Alloacidobacterium dinghuense: one gene and its partner. The protein of the gene in region 1 interacts with the protein of each later gene in a pairwise test. Links are inferred from orthologs where the notes say so. Each region holds a gene or a part of one and is shown on either strand. Other genes may lie near its edges.

Region 1 (9,492 bases):
GGCGGACGCAGGGCTGCAGCCCTGGCGATGCTTGCGGTGATAGCCGGCGGCGTGTATCTCGGCATCGACAGCTATTTATCGATGAACTCGTTCGATCCTGTCTTGTGGATGCTCTGCGTGTTGGCGCTCATCCGGATTGGGCAATCGGAGTCATCCGCGGAGATTCGGAACTGGTGGATTGTTCTCGGCGTCAGCGCCGGGCTGGCTTTTGAAAACAAGGATTCCGTCGTTTTCTTTCTGGTTGCGATGCTGGTGGCATTGCTCCTCACGCCGCAGCGCCGCATCTTGGCGAACCGTTGGTTTGCGGTGTCGGTGCTGCTGATTGTTGTTGTCGCACTGCCGAATTTTCTCTGGCAGGTGCACTACCACTTCCCTACTTTGGAGTGGCTGCAAAGAGTGCAGGCTACGGGGAAAGATGTGAAACTGCCGCCGCTGCCGTTTCTGTGGGGGCAGATCAACATGCTGACGCCGCACAGCGTTCTGTTGTGGGGCACGGGCGTGCTCTGGCTGCTGTTTACAAAGGCGGAGCGGAACCTTCGCTTTCTTGGCATCTTCTATATGCTTTTTCTCGCCCTGATGATGGCCCTGCACGCGAAGGACTACTATCTTGCTCCGGCGTATCCAGTGTTTTTTGCGGCGGGCGCGGTGGCGTGGTTCCGGTGGGCGCGGCATATCGTATGGCGCAATGCGCTGATCAGCGTTTACGCGGTCATTGTGGTGATCGGCCTGGTTCTCTTTTTTCCCTTCTCTGTCCCAGTGCTTCCGCCCCAGCAGTGGATCGCTTATGCGGAGAAGCTGCACTATGTATCGCACGATTCGGAGGTCGAGAAAGACAAGCCGCTGCTGCCGCAGTTCTATGCCGACCGCTTTGGATGGCAGGAATTGGCGGAGAAGGTCGGGCGCATCTACAACGCGCTTCCGCCGCAGGAGCGGGCTGTGACGGGCATCTTTGGGCAGAACTATGGCGAGGCCGGCGCGATTGATGTATTGGGGCGCCAGTATGGATTGCCCGAGGCGATCAGCTCGCACCAGACCTATTGGATGTGGGGGCCGCGCGGCTATACGGGCCAGGAGATGATCGTGATTTCCGATGCGTCGATGCCGCAGATGCTGGAGCGCTACGCTTCATGCGAGGTTGCGGATCGAATGGACAATCCGTATTCCATGCCGTACGAGCGCAGGCCGATTTATTTATGCCGTGGCAGAAAGAAGCCGTATGAGGCAGACTGGAAAGAACTCAAGCTCTATCACTAGGAGGCGTGCGAGTTTGGCACACCTCAGGGGCTAAAGCCCTGGCGCATCTATGACTTTTTCGGCGAGGGCTAAAGCCCTCGCCTACCGAACGCTATCTCACCTTTGTAGGAGTTCTGTTCGTTGCCAGCAACGCAGCAAGCCACACAAACTCACGATCTACCGCGCGTTCTGGGCGCGTCGCATGCGACGGCCATCGTTGTAGGCACGATCATCGGCAGCGGCATTTTTCTTGTTCCGCATGAGATGATGGGCGCGGTTGGGAATTCCGGCCTGGTGTATCTGGCGTGGATTGTAGGCGGCCTGCTCTCGCTCTTTGGCGCGATGACCTACGCGGAGCTGGGCGCGATGATGCCGTATGCGGGCGGCGAGTATGTCTACATTCGCAATGCCTACGGCGACATGCCGGCGTTTCTCTACATGTGGACGTGGTTTGCCGTGGCCAAGCCTGCTTCGATCGCCAGCGTGACCAGCGGGCTGGCGCGTACGCTGGCGATCTTTGGCGTCTTCGCATGGCTGGAGCAGCCGGTCTTTCATGGCTCGACGATCCTCTACTGGTCGCAGCTTTTTGCCATTGCTGCGACTTGGCTGATTACAGGGCTCAACTATCTCGGTATGAAAAAGGCAGGAGATTTTCAGCTCATCTTCACGTGGCTGAAGGGCGTGCTCATTGTTGTGATCGCTGTTTTCTGTTTCACCTCGCATACCGGGTCGCTGGCGAACTTCAGGACATCGTTTACGGGAGCGCAGGGCGGATTTGGCGGCTTTATGGTGGCGATGATTGCCGTGCTCTGGGCCTACGATGGCTGGAACGATCTGACGATGGTGGCAGGCGAGGTGAAGCGTCCGGAGCGCAGTTTGCCGCTGGCGCTGATTGCCGGGCTGTTCATTGTCGGCGCACTCTACATGGCGACGAATGCGGCGATCCAATACATTCTGCCGGCGGCGCAGATTGCCTCGTCACCGCGTCCCGCCGTGGCGGCGATGGCGGTCGTGTCGGGGCATGCGGGAGCGATTCTGGTTTCGGCCGCGATGGGGCTGAGCATATTTGTCACTTTGAACGGCACAATTATGTCGGGGGCGCGGGTTCCTTTTGCCGCCGCACGCGACCGGCTTTTCTTTCATGGCATCGCGCATATTCATCCGCGATTTCAGAGCCCATCGACTTCGCTGGTTGTGCAGGCTCTGCTCAGTACGCTGCTGCTGCTGGTCGTGGGGCGCTTCCAGCAGCTTTTTGAGCTGGCCATTTTTGCCGAATGGCTTTTCTACATGATTACGGCGACGACAATCTTTGTGTATCGGAAGCGATTGCCGGATGCGCCGAGGCCTTACCGGGTGTGGGGATATCCAGTGCTTCCGGCGCTGTTCGTTGTCGCTTCAGCGGTACTGCTCTATTTCTCCTACGCCGAGAACCTGAAGAACTCGCTGGTGGGAACGGCGATTATTCTGGCTGGCATTCCTCTGTTTCTGGGAATCCGGCGCAGATATGCGGCCGAGGCGCGCTAACTTCTTCTGCGCGCCACTTCCTCGTACACCTTGACGTAGGCTTCGCCTGGCTTGATCCAGGAGTAATCCTGCAACATGCCATTGCGCATCAGGGTTTGCCATGCGTCCTTGTCGGCGAAGACGGCGAGAGCACGCTGCACGGCTCGCAGATAATCGTCGGCATAGTAGCCATGGAATTTGAACCCTGTGCCGGTCTTCGCTTCAGGGTTCCATTCCTCTATGGTGTCGTCGAGGCCGCCGGTGGCGCGGACGACGGGTACGCTTCCGTATTTGAGGCTGTAGATCTGGTTGAGGCCGCAGGGCTCATAACGCGACGGCATAAGGTAGATGTCGGACCCGGCGTGAATTTTGTGAGCCAGCGTTTCGTCGTAGGTGATGCGCACGGAGAGCTTATCCGGGAAGCGCTCATGGAGCGAGCGGAAGAGGTTTTCGTAATATGGCTCGCCCGTGCCCAGGATAATGAGGAAGATATTTTCAAAGCTCAGCTGCTCGATGATCTGTGCGGTTAGGTCGAAGCCCTTCTGAGTCGCGAGGCGCGAGACGATGCCAAGCACTGCCGCGTCGTCTCTCACATTGGATGCACCGAAGGCGTGAAGCAGGTCGCGCCTGCACTGGGCTTTGCCGCTGAGGTCTTTGGGCGAATAGTGGGCGGCGATTTTGCCATCGTTCTCAGGGTTCCACTTGTTGTAGTCAACCCCGTTCAGGATGCCGTGCAGATCGGCGGCACGCTTGGCGAATGCGCCGTCGAGGCCGTTGCCGAATTCCGGCGTCTGAATCTCTTCCGCATATTTGTGGCTGACGGTAGTGATTGAGTCGGAGTAAACGATGCCGCCCTTCAGGAAGTTGAAGGTGTTGTATTGCTCCACGCGGTCCATGGTGAAGATATCCCACGGCAGGAGCAGGTGTTCGGTGGTCTGCGGCGGGAACCAACCCTGATATCCGGCATTGTGAACGGTGAGCAAGGTGCCGGAGTTGCGCAGTGCGGGGTCGAAATAGTAGACCGTGCGCAGGTAGACGGAGAGCATCGAAGCCTGCCAGTCGTGCATGTGGAAGATATCGGGTACGCCCAGATCCTTGCTGGCTTCGAGCACGGCGCGGCAGAAGAGTCCAAAGCGCTCCCAGTTGTCGAGGTATTCGCCGGCTTGCGTGCCGTAAGGGGTTTCGCGGTCGAAGAGCTCGGGGTTGTCGATGAAGTAGAACTGGACACCGTCGTGCTTTCCGCCATCGATTACTGTGACGAAGCGGTTGTAATACTGGAATGGAATGGTAATGCTGGAGATGACGACCTTCTTCTCAGGAAAATGACTCGACACCTGGCGGTAATACGGGATATAGACCGTGACCTGATGGCCGCGCCGGGCGATTTCTTTCGGAAGGGATTCGATGGCATCGGCGAGTCCGCCGGTTTTTACAAAGGGCGCGCATTCTGGCGCGACAAAGGCGATGTGCATGTAGCGACCACTCCATTGACTTATTCGTGTGATGATGAAGATCGTTGAGCTTTCATTGCTGCCCAGAACAGTGTAAGCCTACTCAAGTTAAGAACTTATATAAGATGCCGCAGAAAGCAAAATTAGGGCAAAACTTTCTTGCCAACCGTAATGCCCGCACGCGCATCGTGGAGGCGCTGGGCGATATTTCCGAGAAGACCGTGGTCGAGATCGGGCCGGGCAAGGCCGCGATTACCGAGCTTCTAGCGCAGAAGGCGCAGAGGCTGATTGCCGTCGAGCTGGATCGAGAATTGGCGGCCGGTTTAAGGCATCGGTTTGCGGAGAGCAATGTCGAAGTGGTCGAGCAGGACATTCTGACTGTCGACCTGGCTTCATTTCGCGATGGCGAGGAAAAGCTGTTCGTGGTGGGGAATCTTCCCTACTACATTACCTCGGATATTCTGCTGCACATGTTCCGCTATCACGACGCGATTTTGCGAGCGGTGGTGATGATGCAACGCGAGGTTGCCGATCGCGTGGCAGCGGCCCCAGGATCGCGTGATTATGGGGTGCTCTCGGCGACTACGCAACTCTATGCGCACGTGGAAAAGCTGATGACGCTGCCACCGGGCGCGTTCTCGCCGCCTCCTCAGGTGCATTCGAGCGTGCTGAGGCTTACGTTTGCTCCGCGCTTTGCTGAACTGGCGGTGGATGCAGAGGGATTTATTGCTTTCTTGCGACAGTGCTTTGCCCAGAAGCGCAAGACCCTGCTGAATAACCTGCGCGTGGCTGGATTCGAGTCTGCAAACATTGCTCAGGCGGCACAGGTTGCAGCTATCTCACTGCAGGCACGCGCTGAAGCGCTTTCGCTGGAAGAGATGGCCAGGCTGTACCGGGCATTGCACGGAGCTTGACTTCGAGTCACGCATAGAAAAGGCTGCCACTTGTTACGTGGCAGCCTGATTTTGATCTATTTCAATGCGCGTGAGAAGCGCCGCTCGACGCAGCACCGGAGGACGCGGGAGCGGACATGTGAGCTCCCGAAGAAAATGAAGAAGATGAAGATGGAGCCGAGTAGTGTGACGAGCCGCCTCCTCCTGCGCTCGGAGCCGTGTGGTACGAGGGCGGCGCAGCTACACTTCGAGGAGATGCGGGCATAGCAGTGCTTCGAGGGGCTATCGGCATCGCGGTGTTGCGCGGAGCGCCACCAGATGGGATGGCTCCGGAGCTCGGATACATGCCTCGGACACCTTCGCCGGGCAGCGTGCCTGAACCTCCGCGAACAGGAGCAACATAGCCCGATGCCACGCTGAAGCTTTGACCTAATGGCCCAGGCGCTTTCGGCTGGACTGAGGCCTCCATCGGACTAAGCGTCTTGCCTTCAAAACGAATCGGGGGCGCGATCGGCTTGCCGCCTTCCGTGATGCGCGGATGAACCTCAACCGGACTGTGGCCGACGGCTACGAGTGCTTGTTGCGGCGGCATATGAACCGGCCCACGAACGGGGGTAATGGGACGTTTGGGAAGGAGATAATTTGGCGGGCAATTCCACACCGTCGCTACCGGGTACCAGCCGTTTCCGAATGCTCCATAGCCGCAATTCCCGGGGAACCACATCCAGCCGGCACTGTTGAAGAAGTTCCAGGCTCCGCAGTGATAGGGCAGCCAGCCCCACGGATAGGACGAAATCCAGGTATAGCCATAGGAGGGGTAGTATCCCCAATAGCCTGAGCCGAACGGGTCAAAACCTCCGCCGAGGCCAGCCGGCATCCATCCCATGCCGTATCCGGGCATGTCGTACCAGTTGCCGTAGTAATCGAGATCGCTCCAGGCAGGCTCATCCGGGTTGCCACCCATGGCGCGGGCCATCGTTGCCCGAGCGCCCATTTGGGCTAACTGCTGGTCGCGATCCGAGTTCCACTGATCCCATGAGTCCGCGGTGATGTTCTGGGCCACATCGTAGCTGGAGGTATCCTTCCGGTCGAGTGTGGCCGTCTGGCTGGTTTGCACATCCAGACCGCCATCATTTCCGGTATCGATGTGAACCGATCCGTGCATCACGGCCACCTGGGCGGGATTTTGATCCATCGCCACCCGGAAGATGCTGCTCTTGGTGGCTGAGACCGTATAGGGGCCGACCCGGACCGAATATGTGCCACCGCGATTGTTGAACTCGTAGTAGGTGAGACCACCGGTAGCCTCAACCTGCGTGATGGTACTGCCTTCACTGGTTCGCTCGAGTTTATTGAAGTTGACGGCGCTGTTGGGGGTGATCCGGGCTACGCTACCGTCCTCGAACTGCACCTCGGCGCGTCCATCGTCGCCGGTTTTCAGGTGCATCTGCTCGGTGACAGGCATATTCGCGTGTGCCTGATCGAAGACGACTCCATTGTCATCGAGAATCTGTACCGTGCCTTCCACATGGCTGATGCGAACAGACCGCACATTGTTCGTTTCCTGCGCATAAGCGACGGAAGCTAATGCTGCGGTGAGGAGCAACTGAGAAACAAGGTGACTTGAAAACCATCCTCTGCGATGAGAATTCTCCGGGTGCCGCATGCGACACCTCCTTCCGGGCCCTTCATTTCCCCGCCTTATTAAAACACTCCGGCGACGGTAAGGTCTCTACAATTCTTTACCTTGCCGTAACTCAACTTCGACGTGGCTGAAAATCAGAAAGTTCCAGGAATTCTTCAGCTGGGCTTGACGTCGCCGGCAAGTAATTGACGAGCACGGAGGCGGGCGCGCTGCATCACGCTCTCGTCGGCGGCAATGGCTTCCAACTGCGGGGAGATGTTCTGAATCTGCTGCGCGCGCCCTGCCTTCATGGCGTCCTGTAGCTCGGCCAGTTCGGCATCGAGGCCAAGCCGATTATGCTCGTGCTCGACGGCGAGGCGGCGACCTTCCTCCAGAGTGAAGGCGACAGCAATCAGGTCGTCGACCACTTTCATCAATTGCTGGTCGTGAGACCAGTTAAAGGTACAGGAGCCTTGACCGTCGGGGCCGTTGTATTGCAGAACCTTTTTGCCCGTGAAGGCCACTTTCGATTTGGTGCTCTCGCAAGCTACATCAAAATGGTTGTGCGAGCGGGCGGTTTTGAAGAGAGAGTTGCGCAGAGGCTCTTCGATTTTGATGTCAGTATTCACACCCTGGGGCGCAATGCCCTCGGCATCGGGTGAAGCTTCGCTCCCTGGCTCCGATTTGAAGTGGCCGGTGCCGTCTTCGTTGATGTCGAGCACGTAGCTGCCCGGCTGCAGCTTGGGATTCTCAAAGACGAAACGAATGTGCGCAGTCGTGGCCTGCTGCTGCGCCACGGCCACTAACGATCCTGCAAAACATAAAAAAACCAACCCCGACAGAACTCTCGTCATCGCCTAGCGACCAGCCCTTTGCAGATTGAGTGTTTGCGCCGTGTGCACATGGCATATAGCGATTGCCAGCGCGTCGGCTGCGTCGGCCGGTTCGGGTGTTTCGTCCAACTGCAACAGACGGGTGACCATGAACTGCACCTGTTCCTTTTGCGCCAAGCCGTAACCAACAACGGTTGATTTGATCGTCAGAGGGGCGTATTCGGCTACAGAAAGATTTGCATTGGCCGCGGCCAACAGGGCTACTCCGCGCACCTGGCCAAGTTTGAGCGCGGATTTCGCGTTGACGGAGTAAAAAACTTCTTCGATGGCGACAGCGTCTGGCTGATGAGCGGCGAGCAGTGCGCTCAACTCCGCATAGAGCAGCGATAAGCGATAAGGCAGCGGCTCTTTCTTAGGAAGGCGGATGCCGCCGCACCCGAGAGAGACGAGACGGGGCTCGCGTTGGGCATCGTTCCACTCGACGATGCCGTAGCCGGTGCACTCGGTTCCGCAGTCAATGCCGAAAACTCGCATCGAGGATGAGTTTAGCTGATGAAGGCGGGGGAAAACAGTATTGGACGAGGTGCCCGCCGCCATTCAGGCAACGGCCTGTGGCTCCTCAATTCCCAATTCCTTCAGGAAGTATAGCCGGTTGCGCATGACGAACTCATTACGGGCGATAAGCATGCCATCGACGAAGCGGCTGCATTTTTCTCGGAGTGCATATTGAGAATGATTCGGCCTCCGATCTTCGATAAAGGCATAGGCCAGGTCTTCGACAACCTGGAACAGCACCTCGTTGCTCGCTTTGGTGATCTGCCGCAATTCGCTCTTATACGCCTGAATGTCCGGCACCGATGGAAATAGGCGCTCGATCACCGCAAACTCCGACCAGAGGTTCTTCAGTTGCGGTGACAGAGCCTGCAAGCCGTGAATCCAGCCCGTGATGTTCAGCAATTCGCTCACGGCCGCATAGAAGTCGTGCAAACGCGGGTCAAGGAAGTCGTAATCAGGGTTGCAGACGTCTCCCCGTAAGCGTCCCTGCTGGGCCAGCTGCTCTTTGATGGGCGTCCCGTCGTAGGGGATCATGCGGCAGAACTCCGCGGCCATGTAGCCGTCACCGACAATGCGCCGCAGAAAAGCCACATTCTCCAGGATGGATTGGAAGGTGCTGGAGGGATCGAGCAGCATAAAACCGAAGTCAAACAGGATGTTGAGTTCTTTCAGGCAGTCGACCGCGCGGATGTTTTGCTGCACGGTAATTGATTTGTTCAACGTAACCAGGCCTTCTTCGCTCCCTGATTCAAGGCCCATATAGACCAGATACATGCCCGCATCGCGCATCTCCGCGAAGAGGTCGGGATCGACCGCGTCGGCGCGCGCATTGATCTTCCAGAGAATATGGCTGGGCAGATCCTGACGATAGAGTTCGGCTAAGAATTCGCGCGTCCAGCGATGCCATGCCGGACCAAAGACCGGAAAATCATCGTCCTGAAAGAGAAAGAGGCTGATGCCACGCTCTTCGTGCAACATCCGCATCTCGCGCGCGATCTCAGCGGGCTTTCGCGTCCGCACTACCTTACCCGGCGCGCTGCGATAGAACATATGAATCGAACAGAAGGAGCAGGTGCGAGCGCAGCCGCGGCTGGCCAGCATCTGCATAACAGGCCTCCCCAAGATGACGCGGGGCTGAATCGCCCGGTCGGGATAGGGAATCTCGTCCAGATCGTGAATGAGTGGACGAAGCTGCGTCGCTACCGCGCGTTCGTCCTGGCGATAAGCAATTCCCTGAATCGAGCGCCACTCCCGACCGACAGTGAGGCAATCGACGAGTTCGAGCAGAGTCAGTTCCCCTTCAAAGCGCACAACGCTATCCAGTTGCGGAGCGAGTTCGAGGGCGTGCTCATAACTGAGGCTGGGGAAATGCCCGCCCATGGTGAAGTGTGCATTCACGC
Region 2 (16,082 bases), 2.7 Mb from region 1 along the record:
TTGCAGGCGTTCGTAGACGTCCTGGTTGGAGTGGTGGGTGCGGCTCTCATAATCGAGGTCATCCTGAATGAACTGAAAGCCCGGGATGCCGACGGCATCGAAGGACAGGTGGTCCGTGCCTCCGGTGTTGCGCATGGAGAGGGTCGTTACGCCGAGATCCTTGAGCGGGGCGATCCACTGCTCGAAGATGGGCGCGATGGCGGCGTTCTCTTGTAGGTATACGCCACGGATTTTGCCCGAGCCGTTATCGACGTTGAAGTAGCCGGAGACGACCTTCTGTTCGGGCTTGATTTCGAGCGGTCCGGTCTTACGCAGGAACTCTGGCAGCTGTGCCTGGTCGGGCGTGTTGAGCGGGGCTGCGTAGCCGAAGTGCTGCTTCACGTATCCGCGTGAACCGTAGAGGCCTTGTTCTTCGCCGCTCCAGAGGGCGATGCGGATGGTGCGGCGCGGCTTGACCTGCAATGCATTCAGGATGCGCATGACTTCCATGGCAACGATCGAGCCTGCGCCGTTGTCGGTGGCGCCTGTGCCGGCGATCCAGCTATCGAGGTGGCCGCCGACCATGACGACTTCGTCTTTCAGCTTGGGATCGGTTCCGGGGATTTCGGCGACGGTATCAAATCCATGCTCGTGGTCACCGGTGAATTTGGTTTCGACATCCATTTCAAGCGTGACGGGGACATGCGCCTGCAGGAGGCGGTAAACGCGGCCGTAGCTCTCGATCGCCATGACGATGACGGGGACTTTGACTTTGTGGTCGGCGAGGTAGGGCTGGCGTCCGAGCGCGGCGCCGTTGTCGTCGAAGATAGTTCCGCCGGAGCCGCCGCCATTCTTGCCGTCGCGGCTGGGCCGGATAACGGCTGCGGCCTTCTCATCGGCGAGGAATTGGGCGATCTTGTCAACCATGCGGTAGCGCTGCATGTAGGTGCGCAGACGCGCCTGCATGTCCGCAGCGGCGCGGTCGTTCACCGGATATTGGGCGAGTTCTTCAAGCTCCTTGTCGGTGTAACGCTCGAAAAGGACTTTGTCGAGAGGTGGAACCTCGCGCATTTCGCCGAGCAGTACGATTTTTCCGGCGAGTTTTCCTTTGTACTGATCGAAGTCGGCGTCGCTTTGAATATTGACGTAGACGGCTTCCCCGCTCACGGTTCCGTTGGTCGATGGCGACCATGGCGTAGCCTGCGCAATAAAGACGGCGGTGTCGGGCGCGGTCATGCGTACCCACGTGTTGAGCTGCTGCCAGCCCATTCCGAACTCGCCCCAGTCCTCAAGATGCGCGTTGGCGCAACCCATGGCGGTGAGCTGATCGCGCGTCCAGGCATTGGCCTTGGCCATGTTCGGCGAGCCGGTTAGGCGCGGGCCGATGTCGTCGGTCAGCGCGGAGCCATACTCCATGATCTTCGAGTGCGCCAGGCCCTCTTCGCGAATGCGCTGGTACATGGTGAGGTCGAGATTTTCGGTTGCGGGCTGGGGCTGTTCGTAAGATGGGGTAGTGTCTTCGGCGGGTTTGGTTTTGGCTTTGTCAGCGGCGAAGGCGGCAAAGGCTGGAATGGCTACTGTAAGCAGCAGCGCCGACATGGGCCGGCGACAGCGATCGAACATGCGGGTGGTCCTCCTCAAAGGTCAATCAAGGGAAGGGGAAGAATATCAGATATCTTCACAGAGATTGAGTGGCGAGACGTGCTACACATGGATAAGTTTCAGGGAGGACTGCTTATTGCGACCTTTTCAGCACGGTCACGTGAAGGCTGCGCCTGATCTTGAAACCGACCTTTTCATAGACACGGACAGCCCCGGTGTTGTCCTCGCGGACGCCGAGGAAGGGCGTCTTGTTCTGCTCGAAGACGCCGTTCGCGACGGTGGCTACGAGAGCCTTGGCGTAGCCGCGTCCGCGGAACTCGGGCCAGGTACAGACGGCGCTGACCTCGGTGAAGTCGTTGAGGCCGCAGCGTTGTCCGGTCATCGAGGCAAGGCATCCGTCGACGGGGATTCCGCGATAGCCACCGAGTTCGATGGTTCGCTGTCGAAAAGGGCCGGGCTCGGTGGCTTCGGCGAGTTCTATCATCTCAGGCACATCTGCGGTGGTGAGTTTTTTTATGGTCAAATCGCGATCTGGGATTTGAGGAGGCGAGAGGCAAATCATCTGGTACATGGGGAAGCATCGAATCAAACGCAGACTGTCCGGTGGCGTTGGAAGGTCTGTGAGGAATAAGACGGCAATATCGTCCGGACCCAGCAGCCGTGCAAGCGAATGGTAGGCCTCGGGGCTAGTATCGCGCATTCCGGAGAGCGGGCCAATGTCGGTCCGGTAGCGTTTCGCAAGGTCATCGCCTTCGGCGAAGTGAGCGTGTGCGGTTGAGAGGGCGTGCCAGATCGGGTTGTCGAGAACAGATGCGTCGTTGCTCATTTAGTTAATGGGTATAGATGAGCAGGTTTTTGCTTTGCCGCAAAAAATTGGCATTTGGCTGACGATTGTTTGTGAGCCGTCTCATCGTGCACTACGGGCAAAGCAGATCCTTCGCTACGCTCAGGATGACAGCTTATCTTCGATTGAATTTAGTGCTGATAGCGCGTGCTTATTTTGTCGTGATGCCATCGACCATCTTGTGGAGATGTTCGCGCGCGTGTGACATCGCGGTGCGATCATTTGTTAGGCGAGACATCATCAGGCTGCCTTCAAGCGTTGCAATGATGATCGAGGCGATGCTGGATGGCGAGGCTCCTGCGTCAATTTCCCCTTTTCGCAGTGCCTGGGAGACCAGGTCCTCGATGTAACTCAGCCATTCGCGCAGAGCTTCTCGGGCATGCGCGCGTAGGACAGGGTTGCCGTCGTCGGAATCAATCGCAGTGTTCATCAGCGCGCATCCGCCGGGCACTGCCGAAGGCTTGGCAGCGAAGCCGTTGATCATTCCATGCAGCTTGCCGAGCGGGCTCGGGATCTGGTCAAGCATGGCCAGACGCCGTTGCTTGATTTCAGACCAGGCGTAATCGAATGCGGCGACGGCGAGATCTTCCTTGCTATCGAAATGGCGATAGATGCCACCCTTCTCAAGTCCTGTCTCTTCCATGAGTTCCGACAGACTGGTGCCCGAGTATCCGCGCTGATTAAAGACGGCGGCTGCCTTGCGGATAATCTTGTCGCGCGTCTTCTCGCCCTTGCTGAGAAAAGTGCCCACGGAAGCATTATAGCAGAATTTTGCGACCGACCGGTCTCAAATAGAATCTCTTTTGAGGATAGCAAATTTCCATGAGCACAGCGACTTTAGCCCGTCCTCGGGTACCTGCCGATGTCGCGCCGGCTTCACGCGCAATCAACCCGTGGGCGGTCGCGATTACGGTCACGCTGGCTACGTTCATGGAGCTGCTCGATACGTCGATTGCCAACGTTTCTCTGCCGCACATTGCAGGCGGTCTGGGGTCGAGCTTCGATGAGGCTACGTGGGTGCTGACCTCGTATCTGGTTGCCAATGCTGTGGTCCTGCCGCTGAGCGCGTGGCTTTCCCGCGTCTTTGGGCGCAAGCGCTACTACATGATGTGCGTCGGGCTGTTTACAGTTACATCGTTTTTGTGCGGCATTGCGCCGACGCTCGGGTTCCTACTGCTGTTCCGCGTTATGCAGGGGATTGGCGGCGGCGGGCTCGCTCCGGTGGAGCAGGCGATTCTGGTAGACACATTCCCGGCGAACAAGAGGGCAGCTGCGTTTGCACTGTACAGCATGGCGATTGTGACCGCGCCGGCAATCGGGCCGCCGCTGGGTGGGTGGATTACGGACAGCTTTTCGTGGCGCTGGGTTTTCTTTATCAATGTGCCGATCGGGATTGTGTCATTGATCCTGAGCAGCCGGCTGGTGCATGATCCGCCGCAGTTCAAGGAAGAGATTTCCAGGTTGCGCGCGAGCGGCAAGCTGAAGATTGACGGGCTGGGGATTGGACTGATTGCGATAGGTTTTGGCTGCCTTGAAGTGGTGCTCGACCGCGGGCAGATTGATGACTGGTTTGGCAGCTCGACAATTATCACGCTGCTGGTTGCTGCGATTGTCACGCTGGTGATCGCGGTCGTCTGGGAATGGCGGCACAGCGATCCGGTTGTGGAACTGAAGCTGCTCAGGGAACGCAATTTTGCCGCGTCCACGATTTTCTATTTCCTCTTCGGATTTGTGCTCTTCGGCAGCACAACGATGATCCCGGAGATTCTGCAGACGCTCTACGGATACACGGCGACGGATGCGGGACTCGTGCTCGGACCGGGCGCGCTGGTCATTACAGTTCTCGCGCCTTTTACGGCACGGCTGGTGCAGTCGGGAAAGGTAAATCCGCGGCACCTGATTATGTTCAGCTATGCGGTGGTTGCCGCTTCGATGTGGTATTACGCGAGCTTCACACCCCAGACGGATTATTTTCATTATGCGATGGCGCGTGTACTGCAGGGATTCGGCTATGCGTTCCTGTTTGTTCCTGTGAGCGTGATGGCGTATTCGTATCTGCCTCCGCAGAAGAACAACAAGGCGTCGAGCCTTACGAATCTGGCGCGCAACTGGGGCGGTAGCTTCGGCGTGGCGTTTGTCACCACCTTCCATGAGAGGCGCATGGATCTGCACCAGGCTCGGCTAAGCGACACGCTGGCCCATGGTTTGCCCCTGGTCGATGCAACACGCGATTCTTTGACGAAGAGCTTTGAGCGGCTTGGCTTCTCTCATGCGGACGCGGTTACGCATGCGAGTGGGCAGATGTACAACCAGTTACTGGGGCAGGCGAGCCTGCTCGGGTTCACGGATTGCTTTCATCTGCTTGGGTTGGTTGCGCTGGCGGGGATTCCTGTCGTCTTCTTCACGAAGAACTTCAAGCCGGGCGGGGGCTCTGGCGGCGGCCACTGATTTCGTTTGCAGTCGCCTTCACGCCATGTACTATCGAAGATCACTTTGATGGCGCATGGCTAAGATCGGTCTTCTTCGCAAAATCTGGCGTGGCTTTGTCTGGTTCGTTCTGCTGTTGATGACGATCTGGGCGGTGGCCGCGCTTTCCTTTGATGTGCGCATCGCGTGGCTGCGCATTCCCTGCGTGATTGTTTATCTGGCTACGGTGGCCGCGGTCCTGCGGGTCATCAAGTGCTTCCGCTATCGCATACTGGGCTGCCTGGGTTGCTTTGTGATCGTGCTTGGGTGGTGGCTTTCGCTGCGGCCTTCGAACGAGGGTGACTGGCAAGCGGATGTTTCGCGGCTTGCTTATGGGCAGGTGAATGGTGATCACATCACCATCTACAACACGCGCAGCTGCGACTATCGCGCCGAGTTTGATTACACGTGTACATGGCCGACGCGCGAGGTGGACCTCAAGCAGATTCGCGGCATGGATGTGTTTGTGGATTACTGGGGCTCGCCGTGGATTGCGCACACGATCATCAGCTTTGATGTTGGCAATGGGCAGTACGTATCGTTTTCCATTGAGGCACGCAAGCATGTGGGGCAAAGCTATTCAGCGATTCGCGGATTCTTTCGGCAGTTCACCCTGATTTCGGTTGTGAGCGATGAGCGCGATGTGGTGCGACTGCGCACAAACTATCGCGTGGGCGAAGATCTTTACCTTTTTCATACGACCGCTACGGTTCCGTTTGCGCGGTCGCTGTTTCTGGATTACATCGGATTTACGAACAATCTGCATGATCATCCGCAGTGGTACAACGCTGCGACCAGCAACTGTACGACAGAGATTTTCGCGCTCAAGACGATGCGCAGCCAGCCGCGTAATTGGACGATTCTTTTGAATGGCAAAGGCGCGGCGGAGCAGTATCGCGAAGGCAACCTTGCCGGTGATGGGCTGCCGTTTGATGAGCTTATGAAACGGGCTTATATCAACCCCGCGGCGAAGGCTGCGGATAAGAATCCGGAGTTTTCGGAGAAGATCCGGGAGAATCGGCCGGGATTTCACTAGAGCCGCGATAACTGAGAGGAAAAGCAGATCCTTCCCCTTCCTCTTCGTTGCACTCAGAGTCAGGGTCAGGATGACAGCGTTTATTGGGGGGGCGCTTTAGATCAGCGCTGCGCCCGCAATTCCTTCCAAAACTTTGAGCGGTGAGGTTTCCGGCGTGACCAACGCTTCGGGGCGGACGAGGAAGGTCTGCTCGAGGGCGTACTGCCCGGCGAGGACGGCGTGGGGGACGGTGTCGGTATAGACCATCCAGCTGGTGCCCGGAGGGAAGTTGAAGCTGTGCTTCGGGCAGCTGGATTGGAAACCGGGATTCTCTTTGAGGAAGTTGTGGAAGCGCATCATGAAGTCGTCGTATGGGCTGCGTTTGATGGCGGGAATCGCGGCTCCGAGCCCGACGCCGCGGCCGAAGGATTTGGTGGCACGGCTGAAGGCGGTGTCGACGCGCGGGGCGATCTCGGCGGGCGCGAACTGCTTGACGATGGTGGCGAAGGGGTCGCTGACGATCCAGTCGCGAGTGCGCGTGGGGTGGATGTTATTGAAGAAGCGGAGAATGCGCGCGCCATACGTGGGGCGCGTGGGGAAAGCGTCGGTGTGCAGCAGGTCGTTGCGGCGGCGCTGCGGCAGGTCGCGGCCCTCTTCTTCTTGTGGGCGGAAGCTGGCGTAATCGAGTTGCCAGTTGGCTTTGTAGGGCGCGAGAAAGGTGGCCAGGAATTCGGTGACAGACTTTGAATACTGCCGCATGACTCCTTGCAGGCGCGCTACGGCGGCTGCGTCGGCGGTCCTGGTGTCGACGCCGCTGAGCTTGTCGATGTTGGGCTTGTAGGCGATGTTCTTGTGCAGCGAGCTGTCGGTCTGCTGTTGGCCTAAAAGGAATTGCAGATCGCTTTCGGCGATGGCGATGGGTGTCTGCAGGAAGTAGAGGATGTCTCCGGCTTCGAGCTTTGCGCACCATTCACGCTGTTGTGCGGACGACGGCGATTTGAGTTGTTCGAGCGAAATGGGGATGACTGCCATAGCGTTCTTAGTTGCCGCTCAGCTTGCGGCGCAGCCAGAAGCCCAAGAGGACAATGAGGCTGACGGCGAGGACTGTGAGTCCGACGGGCAGTGCGATATAGCGGTAGCTGTCGGCGAAGTTGATGTTGTGGTGGCCTGCGCTGTTGTAGATGAGGATGCTGAAGATGGCGACGAAGCAGGTGGCGAAGAAGGCGAGGAATCCCAATGAGAACGACAGCAGTATCATGGGAAAGAGGCCGAAGTCGCCGAACTGGATTCCGAAAAACCTGCCCTGATTTGCCTGGGTTGCAGCAACCATACTGAAACAAGACGCTCCTCAGCTAGAATACAGGTTCATGGCAGGTACCGCCCAGATCGAGTTGTTGCCCGCGCAGAAAGTGGCGCAGGAAGTGAAGGTGCTGCAGGCGCCGAACAGTGTTTGCTATGCGCAGTATGGCGACACGCATTTGACGGCGCAGGAACTGGAGCGCATTGTGCAGGCGGTGCCGAATTCGATTGCGGCGGCGCTGCACCGGCGTGCTTATTACTTTGTTCCGCTGACGATCAGCGAGAACGATGAGACGCTGGTTGCTCCCGAGTTCACGATTGACTTCAGCGATCGGGCGATCTGCCATCGCAATGTGGAGTTCGGGAATTCGGAGTGCATCTTTATCTCGACGCGGCTGATGCAAGACCGATTTGCGCTGGCGTTTGAGTTTTTCATCAACGTGGGGCATCACTTTGTCGAGTCGATTGGTGTGCCGCAAAGCTTCAGCGATCTGGTGTGGTCGCAGGCCGAGGCGGATGTTCGCGGCGAGACGAGCCAGGATGCTTTTGAGAGCCGCCGCAAAGCGACCGAGCGCGGACGGGCCGATGAGAAGGCGAAGACCACGTTCTTCGATGCATCGTTCTCGGATGCAATTGCGATTTACCTGCTTTCATTGAGCATCGACTTCGATTACGCCGACCTGCGGGAGCGTGAGTATCCTTTACTGACTGCTCCGGCACTGGCGGAGCGGCTGCGGCATATTGCTTCGCTCTTTCCCCCGAATGCCGGGTACGAGTTTGAGATCAAGTACCGGCGGCGCGGTTGATTTCGCATATTTTTTTCGTAAATTCCTTAGTTTCAATAATTTAGTAAATTAGCTATCCACTTTGTTTTCAATAGTTTATGGCAATAATAAGCCAAATTATTGAAAGCAAATGCCTTATGTGGAACTCATTTGAGGCAGCTTTTTGCCTCACAAGCCTTGCTTTTTGCAAGGCCGGGGCTGAAAGGTGTCCTATATTCAGGATACCAACTTTGGGCATAATTCCACGCCACTTGTCGTTGCAACAAATAAATTTCTTGTCCCATTATGGGAATCTGGTTTTGGATACAATCGCGGCATGATTGCGCATTTGCGGGGGCGGCTTTTTTCGAAACAACCGGGCCAGGCTATTGTCGAGGCCGGAGGCGTGGGGTATGACGTCACGATCAGCGTACCGACGTTTACGGCGTTGCCCGCGGAGGGGGCTGAGGTATCGCTCTTTATTCATACGCAGGTGCGCGAAGATGTGCTGGCACTCTTCGGGTTTCTGGAACTCGACGAGAAGCGGTTATTTGAGCGGCTGATTACTGTTTCGGGTGTTGGGCCGAAGCTGGCGGTGACGATCTTGAGCGGGCTGAATCCTGAGCGGACGGTGACGGCGATCCGCGCGCAGGATCATGCGACGCTGACGCGGATTCCGGGTGTGGGAAAGAAGCTGGCGGAGAGGCTGGTTGTCGAGTTGAAGGACAAGCTCGAAGACATGGCGACCGCGCCGGCGGTTGTTTCCGCTGGTCCGGCGGCTGAGGATGTGTTGTCGGCGTTGACGAACCTCGGATATCAGCGTCCGGCGGCGCAGAAGGCGATTGAGTCGGCAGTGGCAAAGAACAAGGCTGCCGGCGAGAACTTCGATGAGTTGTTCCGTGCCGCGTTGCAGTTGATTCGTTAGTTGGGCAGAGTCGAATTCTGATGCGGGCGTGGGATACTGCGTGGGGACGACCAAGCCCATGACGAAAGACGCGCCTTTTAATGCGGGGAAATCACTTTCGCGTTCTGCTCTGATGCTGGCCCTTACGGGCGTGCTGGCGTTCTTGTATCTGCAGACATTTCTTTTGCCTGCGGCTCCTTTTGTTGCGGATCACGACCAGATTCTGTTTTTCGTTCGAGCCTTGCGGCTGGTGCATGGTCAGGTTCTGTACCGCGATGTTTTTGAGTTGGTGACGCCGGGCACGGATCTGCTGTATGCGGCGGGGTTTCGCGTTTTCGGTGTGCATGCGTGGCTCTTGCAGGCGTGGGCGATTGCGCTTGGATTCGCGCTCTTCTCTGTGGTTACCTGGATCGCGAGCAAACTCTTTCGCGGATGGCTGGTGCTGCTGCCGGGTCTGCTGTTTCTGGTGTTCGATTACGGCCTTGCGCTGGATCCGACGCACCACTGGTACAGCACACTTGCTGCGCTGGCTGCGGCTGGCGTGCTTGTTGGCGGTGTCGATCGTTGGAGGGTTTTGGTTGCCGGTCTTCTTTGCGGGATAGCGGTGTTGTTCACGCAGACGCAGGGAGTGTTGGCGTTTGTCGCTGTCGCTGCCTACCTGTTGTGGAAGAAGAGAGCCGATGGTGGTTCGAGTGTGCTGAAGAAGCTTGCGCTTTTGGCTGCTCCGTTCGGGGTGGTGATTGCGTGCGTTCTTGGCTACTACGTTCATAAGGCGGGTTTTCGGACTGTTTATTTCGATCTGGTTCTGTTTGCGCCGCGATACCTTTCTTCGGGCGATGTGAATTCGCCTCGCACGTATCTTCGCCAGCTTCCGCCGATTCATTCGATTGCCGATTGCGTCCGCATTCTTCCCTCGCTGTTTATTTATGCGCTGGTTCCCTACAGTTATTTTTTCGGGGCGTATCGGCTTTGGCGTAAGCGCGCGGTGCTGTCTGCGATGTTGCGCAAGCAGCTCGTGCTTTTGCATGTTGTGGGGTTTGCTCTGTTTCTGGCGGTTGCCAGCGGCCCGCGGCTGTTTCGGCTAAGCACGGTGGCTCCGCCTGCGATTCTTGCGTTTGTCTGGCTGATCAGCGAGACTCGTCCCGTATATCGGTACGTTCGCGGGGTAGTGTGGGGGCTGGCGATCCTCTTTTTTGTGCTGCCGCCGCTGCATCGCCAGAGGAGGTGGCATGCGACGGCCGATCTGCCGATTGGACGGACGGCTTTTGCCGATCCAGATGAATTTCATGAGTTTCAGTGGCTGGCGCAGCGGGCTCAGCCGTCAGATGTCTTCTTCAACCACATGGGGGTTGCCATGTACCTGGCGCTGGATAATCCCACCCCATCCGAGTTTGTGAACTATGACGACTTCACACGGCCGGAGCAGGTGGACGCGGTGATTAAGGCGCTCAGGCGGCGGCCTCCGCACTTCATTTTGTATCCAGAGAACAAGCATGTGACGCCGGGGCAGGATCACTCGGCGCCTTTCCGGCAATATCTTGAGCAGAACTACCATCCTGCGCAGGTTTTCTGGCTCGATCATGGCTCGCGGTATGACGAGCTTTGGGAACTCGGGCCCGAACCTGGGCGGTAGCGTGCGTCGTCGATCTATGTTGCTGTGAGTCAAGGCGGGTTCGCGCCCCCTGTTCAAGAATTTTCGAAAAAAGATAAGCTGACGTGTCGATCCGGGAAGGTCTTGTTCGACGTGAAAGCAGGGGCGGGATTCCGTGATTGGGGTGCTGCCTTCATTTGCGACGAAATGGAGAGAGATTTGCTATGCGATTTTTGATCATTTACAAGCCGGACCATCGCGCTCCGTGTGGGCCCGAAAATATGGAGGAAATGGAAAAACGCGTGGATGAAGCAATGAAATCGGGTGCGCTGCTGGCCACGGGCGGGCTTGTGCCTGAGGGCGTGAAAGTTCGGCGGAAAGAGGGAGCGGTTACCATCACGGACGGTCCGTACGCGGAGGCAAAGGAGATGGTGGCCGGGTTTGCGCTATTCGAACTGGAGTCGATGGAAGTGGCGGTGGAGTCATCGAAGGACTTTCTGCGATATGCGGGCGATGGTGAGTGCGAGATTCGGCCACTGATGGAAGGCTCGCGGTTTGCGGACCGAGACTGATTCGAAAAAAGTTTTGCGACGTGTCGATTCTGCGATGCGCCGTTCGATGTGGAAGTAGAGCTTGGGATAAAACGGTAGGTCGTCCCCAGCATGCGAATTCCAACAAGGAGAAATTGAGATGCGAGTGATGGTGATGGTGAAGGCAACGAAGGATTCTGAAGAGGGCATTCATCCAGAGAGGGAAGAGTTTCAGAAGCTGCTGGCTGACATGGGGAAGTTCAACGAAGAGCTGGTAAAGGCGGGCGTGCTGCTGGCGGCGGACGGGCTGAAGCCGAGTTCGAAAGGCAAGCGCGTCCGGTTTTCGGGCACGGGGCGGACGGTGATTGATGGGCCGTTCTCGGAGACAAAGGAACTGGTCGCGGGGTTCTGGCTGTGGCAGGTGAAGTCGATGGAAGAGGCGATTGAGTGGGTGAAACGGTGCCCGTGCCCGTTTCCGGGGGTGGAGTCTGAAATTGAGATTCGTCCGCTGGTTGAGCCGGAGGATTTTGGCGAGGCGCTTGCCCCTGAGTTCAAAGAGCATGAAGAACGTCTGCGTACTCAGGTGGCGGCGCGCAATTAATTCTTTGCGCTGGCGTTTCGAGCTGTCGATTTAGACGAACGCCATTCGATGTGTAAGCAGGAACGGAATTCAACAATCGTGAGGAGATGAATAATGCGATTTCTTTGTTTGTACAAGCCGGCGCAGGCAGAAGGCATTCGACCAGCGCAAGAGGACATGGAGGAGATGGGGAAGTTTGTTGAAGAAATGATGCGGTCGGGCAAACTGGTGGCGACGGAAGGATGTTTGCCAAGTGTGAAGGGCGCTCGCGTGCGACTGGCAAATGGAAAGTTTGGCGTGGTAGATGGACCGTTTACCGAATCGAAGGAACTGGTGGCGGGCTTTGCGCTGCTGCAGACGGATTCGAAGGAAGAAGCGATTGAACTGACGAAGCGCTTTCTGAAAGTTGCAGGCGACGGTGAGACAGAAATTCGCCAGGTGTATGAGGCTGGCGATCTGGATGTTCCCTGTTCTCGGGATCAGGTGCAGGGAGCACAACTGGTAGAGAAGTAAGCACGACATTGCAACAAAATCGAAACGAGGAGAAACATCATGCAGATCGACCCACACTTGGGTTTTAGAGGCAATTGCGAGGAAGCATTCACGTTTTACGAGAAGACGTTTGGCGGCAAGATCGAATTCAAGATGACGTACGGCGAGTCGCCGATGGCGGCACAATTTGAGCCGGAGTGGCGAAACAAGATCATGCATATGTCAATGCGGGTGGGCAACAGGATTGTGATGGGCGCTGACGGGCCGCCGCAACACCAGGAGAAGCCGCAGGGGTTCTGCGTTTGCGTTGCGGTGGACAACGCGGCAGAGGCGGACCGGGTCTTCAATGCGTTGGCGGAAGGCGGGCAGGTGACTATGCCTATCGCCGAGACATTCTGGTCGCCGCGCTTTGGAATGCTGACCGATCGCTTTGGCATTCCCTGGATGGTGAACACCAACGCCGCAACGGCGGCTTGATTTGAGCGGGTTCCGCGCTTGCGGAGCCCGTTTCTTTTTCCGTGAGGAGGTTGCTGAATGCGCTTTGTGATTCTGCGGAAGTCGGATGCGACGATGGAGTCGGATGCTCCAGCCAGTCCTGAGCTGATCGAAGCGATGCGGCAGTATGACGAGGAGATGAAGAAGGCTGGAGTGCTGGTCGCAGTTGAGCGGCTGCAGCCCACTTCGCGGGGTACGCGGGTTCGCTTGTCGAAGGGCGAGTTCTCGACGATTGATGGGCCGTTCGCGGAGTCGAAGGAACTGGTTGCCGGCGTCACGATGGTCGAGGTCGCTTCGAGGGAAGATGCGATTGCGTGGATCAAGCGCTGTCCTACGCTTTGCAGTGGAGATGTGGAAGCGGAATTTGAGATTCGGCCTGTACTCGCATGCTAAGGCGCTTGCGTTCGTGGACGCAATGATGATGTGATCGGTAGCTGTGACGGCTACTGCTATCCATAACACAATTGATGCGGTCTGGAGGATGGAGTCGGCAAAGGTGATTGCCGCGCTCACGCGACTCGTACGCGATGTCGGGATTGCCGAAGATCTGGCGCAGGAGGCGCTGGTGGCGGCGCTCGAGCAATGGCCGGAGTCGGGGATTCCGGAAAAGCCCGGTGCGTGGCTGATGACGACAGCGAAGCATCGCGCGCTCGATCTGCTGCGACGCAGGCAGATGCTCGATCGCAAACATGAAGAGCTGGGACGTGAACTGGAAGCTCAGGAGCTGACGGTGCCGGACTTCAACGCAGCTCTCGATGATGACATCGGCGACGATCTGCTACGGCTGATGTTTATTGCGTGTCATCCGGTGCTCTCGTCGGAAGCACGCGTTGCATTGACGCTGCGTTTGCTGGGCGGGTTGACGACGGACGAGATTGCACGGGCGTTTCTTGTTCCCGAAGCCACGATTGCGCAGCGCATAGTGCGCGCGAAGCGAACGCTGGCGCAGGAGCATATTCCTTTTGAGGTTCCGCGTGGGAAGGAGCTGCCACAGCGGTTGGCATCGGTGTTGGGCGCAATCTATTTGGTATTCAACGAAGGCTATTCGGCGACGGCGGGCGATGACTGGATGCGTCCTGCGCTTTGCGAAGATGCGCTGCGGTTGGGACGCATTCTTGCTGAGCTTGCTCCGCAGGAAGCCGAGGTGCATGGGCTGGCGGCGCTGATGGAGATTCAGGCGTCGCGCTCGGCGGCGCGGACCGGGCCTGAGGGACGGCCGGTGCTGCTGCTTGATCAGGATCGCGCACGATGGGATCGGCTTTTGATTCGGCGTGGCCTTGCGGCGCTGGAGCGTGCTGGTGCGTTGGGTGGTTCGCGTGGACCATATGCTTTGCAGGCGGCGATTGCAGCTTGTCATGCGCGGGCCCTGGTAGCAGACGATACAGACTGGGCGCGCATCGTGAGTCTTTATGACGAACTGGCGCGGATTATGCCTTCTCCGATTGTCGAGTTGAATCGCGCGGTTGCAGTAAGCATGGCTTCAGGTCCGGATGCGGCGTTGGCGTTAGTGGATGCGCTGACGGCGGAGCCATCGCTCAAGGGCTATCATCTGCTGCCGAGTGTGCGCGGGGACCTGCTGGCGAAACTTGGGCGGTATGACGAGGCGCGAGCGGAGTGCGAGCGTGCTGCGCAAATGACGCGGAATGCGCGAGAGCAGGAGCTTCTGCTGGAGCGGGCTCGCGAGTTCGCGGCGCGCTCAAGCGGGATCAATTGATTAGCAGAGATGGCGCAGAGCAGTTGCCAAGTTGCTTGCCGCAAAAACGAAATAAATTTCGAAAGAACGAACACCGCCGATGGAGTGTGTGCATCCTACGAGTGGTTTGAAAAATGTGCTGCGCGGATTCGGGCAGCGCTTGAATCGCGACACGTCAAGAGAGGAAGCACATGCTGTTAATCATTCTGATTATTCTGCTGCTGGTCTTTGGATTCGGCGGTTACCGTATGGGGCCCGGAATTGGTTATTACGGTGGCGGTGGAATCAGCCTGATCCTTTTGATCCTTATTATTCTGTTGTTGCTGCACGTCTTTTGAAGAAGTTGTCGATGAGGTAATCGCGCAGCTCGATGTTGAAGCTGCGCGTGTTTTTTTGCGTGTCCTGCGCATCGGTGTTGTAGTCGACGATGTAGGCGCTGCGCGTTGCCGGATCGATGTTGATCTGGCTGCGGAAGCCATTCTGCCAGCCGGGATGACCGATCAGTTTCAACGTTCCGTCAGTGTGCACGAAGAAGCTTTCTGCTACTTCGTCATGCGCGCCTGCGCGCGATGGGAAGTCTTCGTCGGGCGTGACGGGAAGCACTGGCCTCCACATTTCTTCCAATGAAGAGCGTTTCAAGATTGCATCGTATTCGGTTTGGTGTGCTGGATCGCCAAGCAGGAAGCAGACGTACTTGAGCATGTCCGTAAGCGGCGCGTTGAGGCCACCGTTGGCGCGGGTGATGCCGGTATTGAAGTCGAATGGATCCTCAGTCAGCTTGCCGTCTTTGAGATCCCAGCTGTGGGAGCGGTATTTCAATAACGTGTAAGGGCTGCGGTCATAGTAACTGCGGTCCATGCCGAGCGGACGGAAGATGTTCTTCTCCATGTAGACCTCAAACTGATCTCCGGAGAGACGCTCGATGATTTCACCTAAGAAAACGACAGCGAGATTGGAGTAGCTGTAGCGTGAGCCGGGCGCGAATTTGATGTCGGAGTACGGCAGCATGGCGACGATCTGCGACCACTGTGCGGGCTCGAAGGGCTGCCAGTCGGCGTCGCGCCAGGGCCATGTAGCATCACGGAAGCCGCTCGAGTGGGACATGGCTTGGCGGATGGTGATGGCGGAGACGAGGCCGTAGGCATCGTGGACGGCCGTCAGTTCGGGGATGTACTTGACTAGCGAGTCGTCGAGTGAGAGCAGGCCGCGGTCGCGCAGCTGCATGATGGCGATTCCGGTGAATGTCTTGGTGACGGAGGCCCAGTGATATGTGGTGTTGTCGTCGACGGGTTCAGTCTCGCTCTGACGGCCGTAGTTGTCATGCAGTATGACTTCGCCGTTGCGGATAAGGATGAGGCCGCTGCCGATGATTCCGTTGCGGCGCAGACCGGATTCGTAGAAGGACTTGATTTCCCGCGGTGTTGCGGAAGTTTTTGTCTGGGCTGAAAGCGTGGTGGCGGCGCAGAGGAGTGCTGCGATGAGTTGGCGCGTCATGTTGCTCGGATTGTATTGGAAGGCGTGGCTATAACCCTAGACGAAATCTACTTGCTGTAGAAGCTGTAGGTCGCGGTGTAGGGTTGGCGGGATTCGCCGTCGGTACAGCCTTCTTTGGGAGCGACGCCGCCGCGAGTGCCTGTGCGTCGGATGTAGTTGACGTCGGTGAAGTTTCCTGAGCCGCTGCCGGGTACAGCTTGAAGCAACAGCCACGGCACGGAATCCGCATCGGGTGATGGCTGCGAAGCGACAGCCTTACCCTTCACTTCGCTGCCGTCAGTCAATTTCCATGTCGGTCCGGCGAAGTGGCTGCCGAGGATTGCTCCCTGCGCGT

The links.
Region 2: the proteins of ruvC (region 1) and ruvA interact in binary tests that used the Escherichia coli proteins (3 or more experiments, as listed by UniProt). The link is inferred for Alloacidobacterium dinghuense from one-to-one orthologs.

Annotation. Positions count from the first base shown.
Region 1 is NZ_CP060394.1:2,353,012-2,362,503, forward strand. What follows is about bases 6,317-9,105. They hold ruvC (crossover junction endodeoxyribonuclease RuvC), read right to left. Parts: upstream 8,072-9,105; coding sequence 7,562-8,071; downstream 6,317-7,561. Other genes in these bases: H7849_RS09550 (FecR family protein), read right to left, coding at 6,317-6,746; H7849_RS09555 (hypothetical protein), read right to left, coding at 6,881-7,507; H7849_RS09565 (B12-binding domain-containing radical SAM protein), read right to left, coding at 8,135-9,105. Also shown: H7849_RS09530 (ArnT family glycosyltransferase), read left to right, coding at 1-1,254; H7849_RS09535 (APC family permease), read left to right, coding at 1,375-2,757; glycogen synthase GlgA, read right to left, coding at 2,754-4,208; 16S rRNA (adenine(1518)-N(6)/adenine(1519)-N(6))-dimethyltransferase RsmA, read left to right, coding at 4,313-5,101; more of H7849_RS09550, read right to left, coding at 5,163-6,316; more of H7849_RS09565, read right to left, coding at 9,106-9,492.
Region 2 is NZ_CP060394.1:5,071,940-5,088,021, reverse strand. What follows is about bases 7,235-10,100. They hold ruvA (Holliday junction branch migration protein RuvA), read left to right. Parts: upstream 7,235-8,306; coding sequence 8,307-8,894; downstream 8,895-10,100. Other genes in these bases: H7849_RS21175 (hypothetical protein), read left to right, coding at 8,935-10,100; H7849_RS21185 (hypothetical protein), read left to right, coding at 7,274-8,011; H7849_RS21190 (hypothetical protein), read right to left, coding at 7,235-7,236. Outside these bases: H7849_RS21220 (M20/M25/M40 family metallo-hydrolase), read right to left, coding at 1-1,602; H7849_RS21215 (GNAT family N-acetyltransferase), read right to left, coding at 1,715-2,407; H7849_RS21210 (TetR/AcrR family transcriptional regulator), read right to left, coding at 2,577-3,176; H7849_RS21205 (DHA2 family efflux MFS transporter permease subunit), read left to right, coding at 3,248-4,873; H7849_RS21200 (Lnb N-terminal periplasmic domain-containing protein), read left to right, coding at 4,929-5,927; H7849_RS21195 (Kdo hydroxylase family protein), read right to left, coding at 6,024-6,938; more of H7849_RS21190, read right to left, coding at 6,946-7,234; more of H7849_RS21175, read left to right, coding at 10,101-10,506; H7849_RS21170 (YciI family protein), read left to right, coding at 10,689-11,036; H7849_RS21165 (YciI family protein), read left to right, coding at 11,155-11,595; H7849_RS21160 (YciI family protein), read left to right, coding at 11,689-12,087; H7849_RS21155 (VOC family protein), read left to right, coding at 12,127-12,543; H7849_RS21150 (YciI family protein), read left to right, coding at 12,601-12,954; H7849_RS21145 (RNA polymerase sigma factor), read left to right, coding at 13,043-14,275; H7849_RS21140 (DUF3309 family protein), read left to right, coding at 14,446-14,592; H7849_RS21135 (serine hydrolase domain-containing protein), read right to left, coding at 14,564-15,748; H7849_RS21130 (DUF3455 domain-containing protein), read right to left, coding at 15,796-16,082. UniProt on the Escherichia coli protein: The RuvA-RuvB-RuvC complex processes Holliday junction (HJ) DNA during genetic recombination and DNA repair.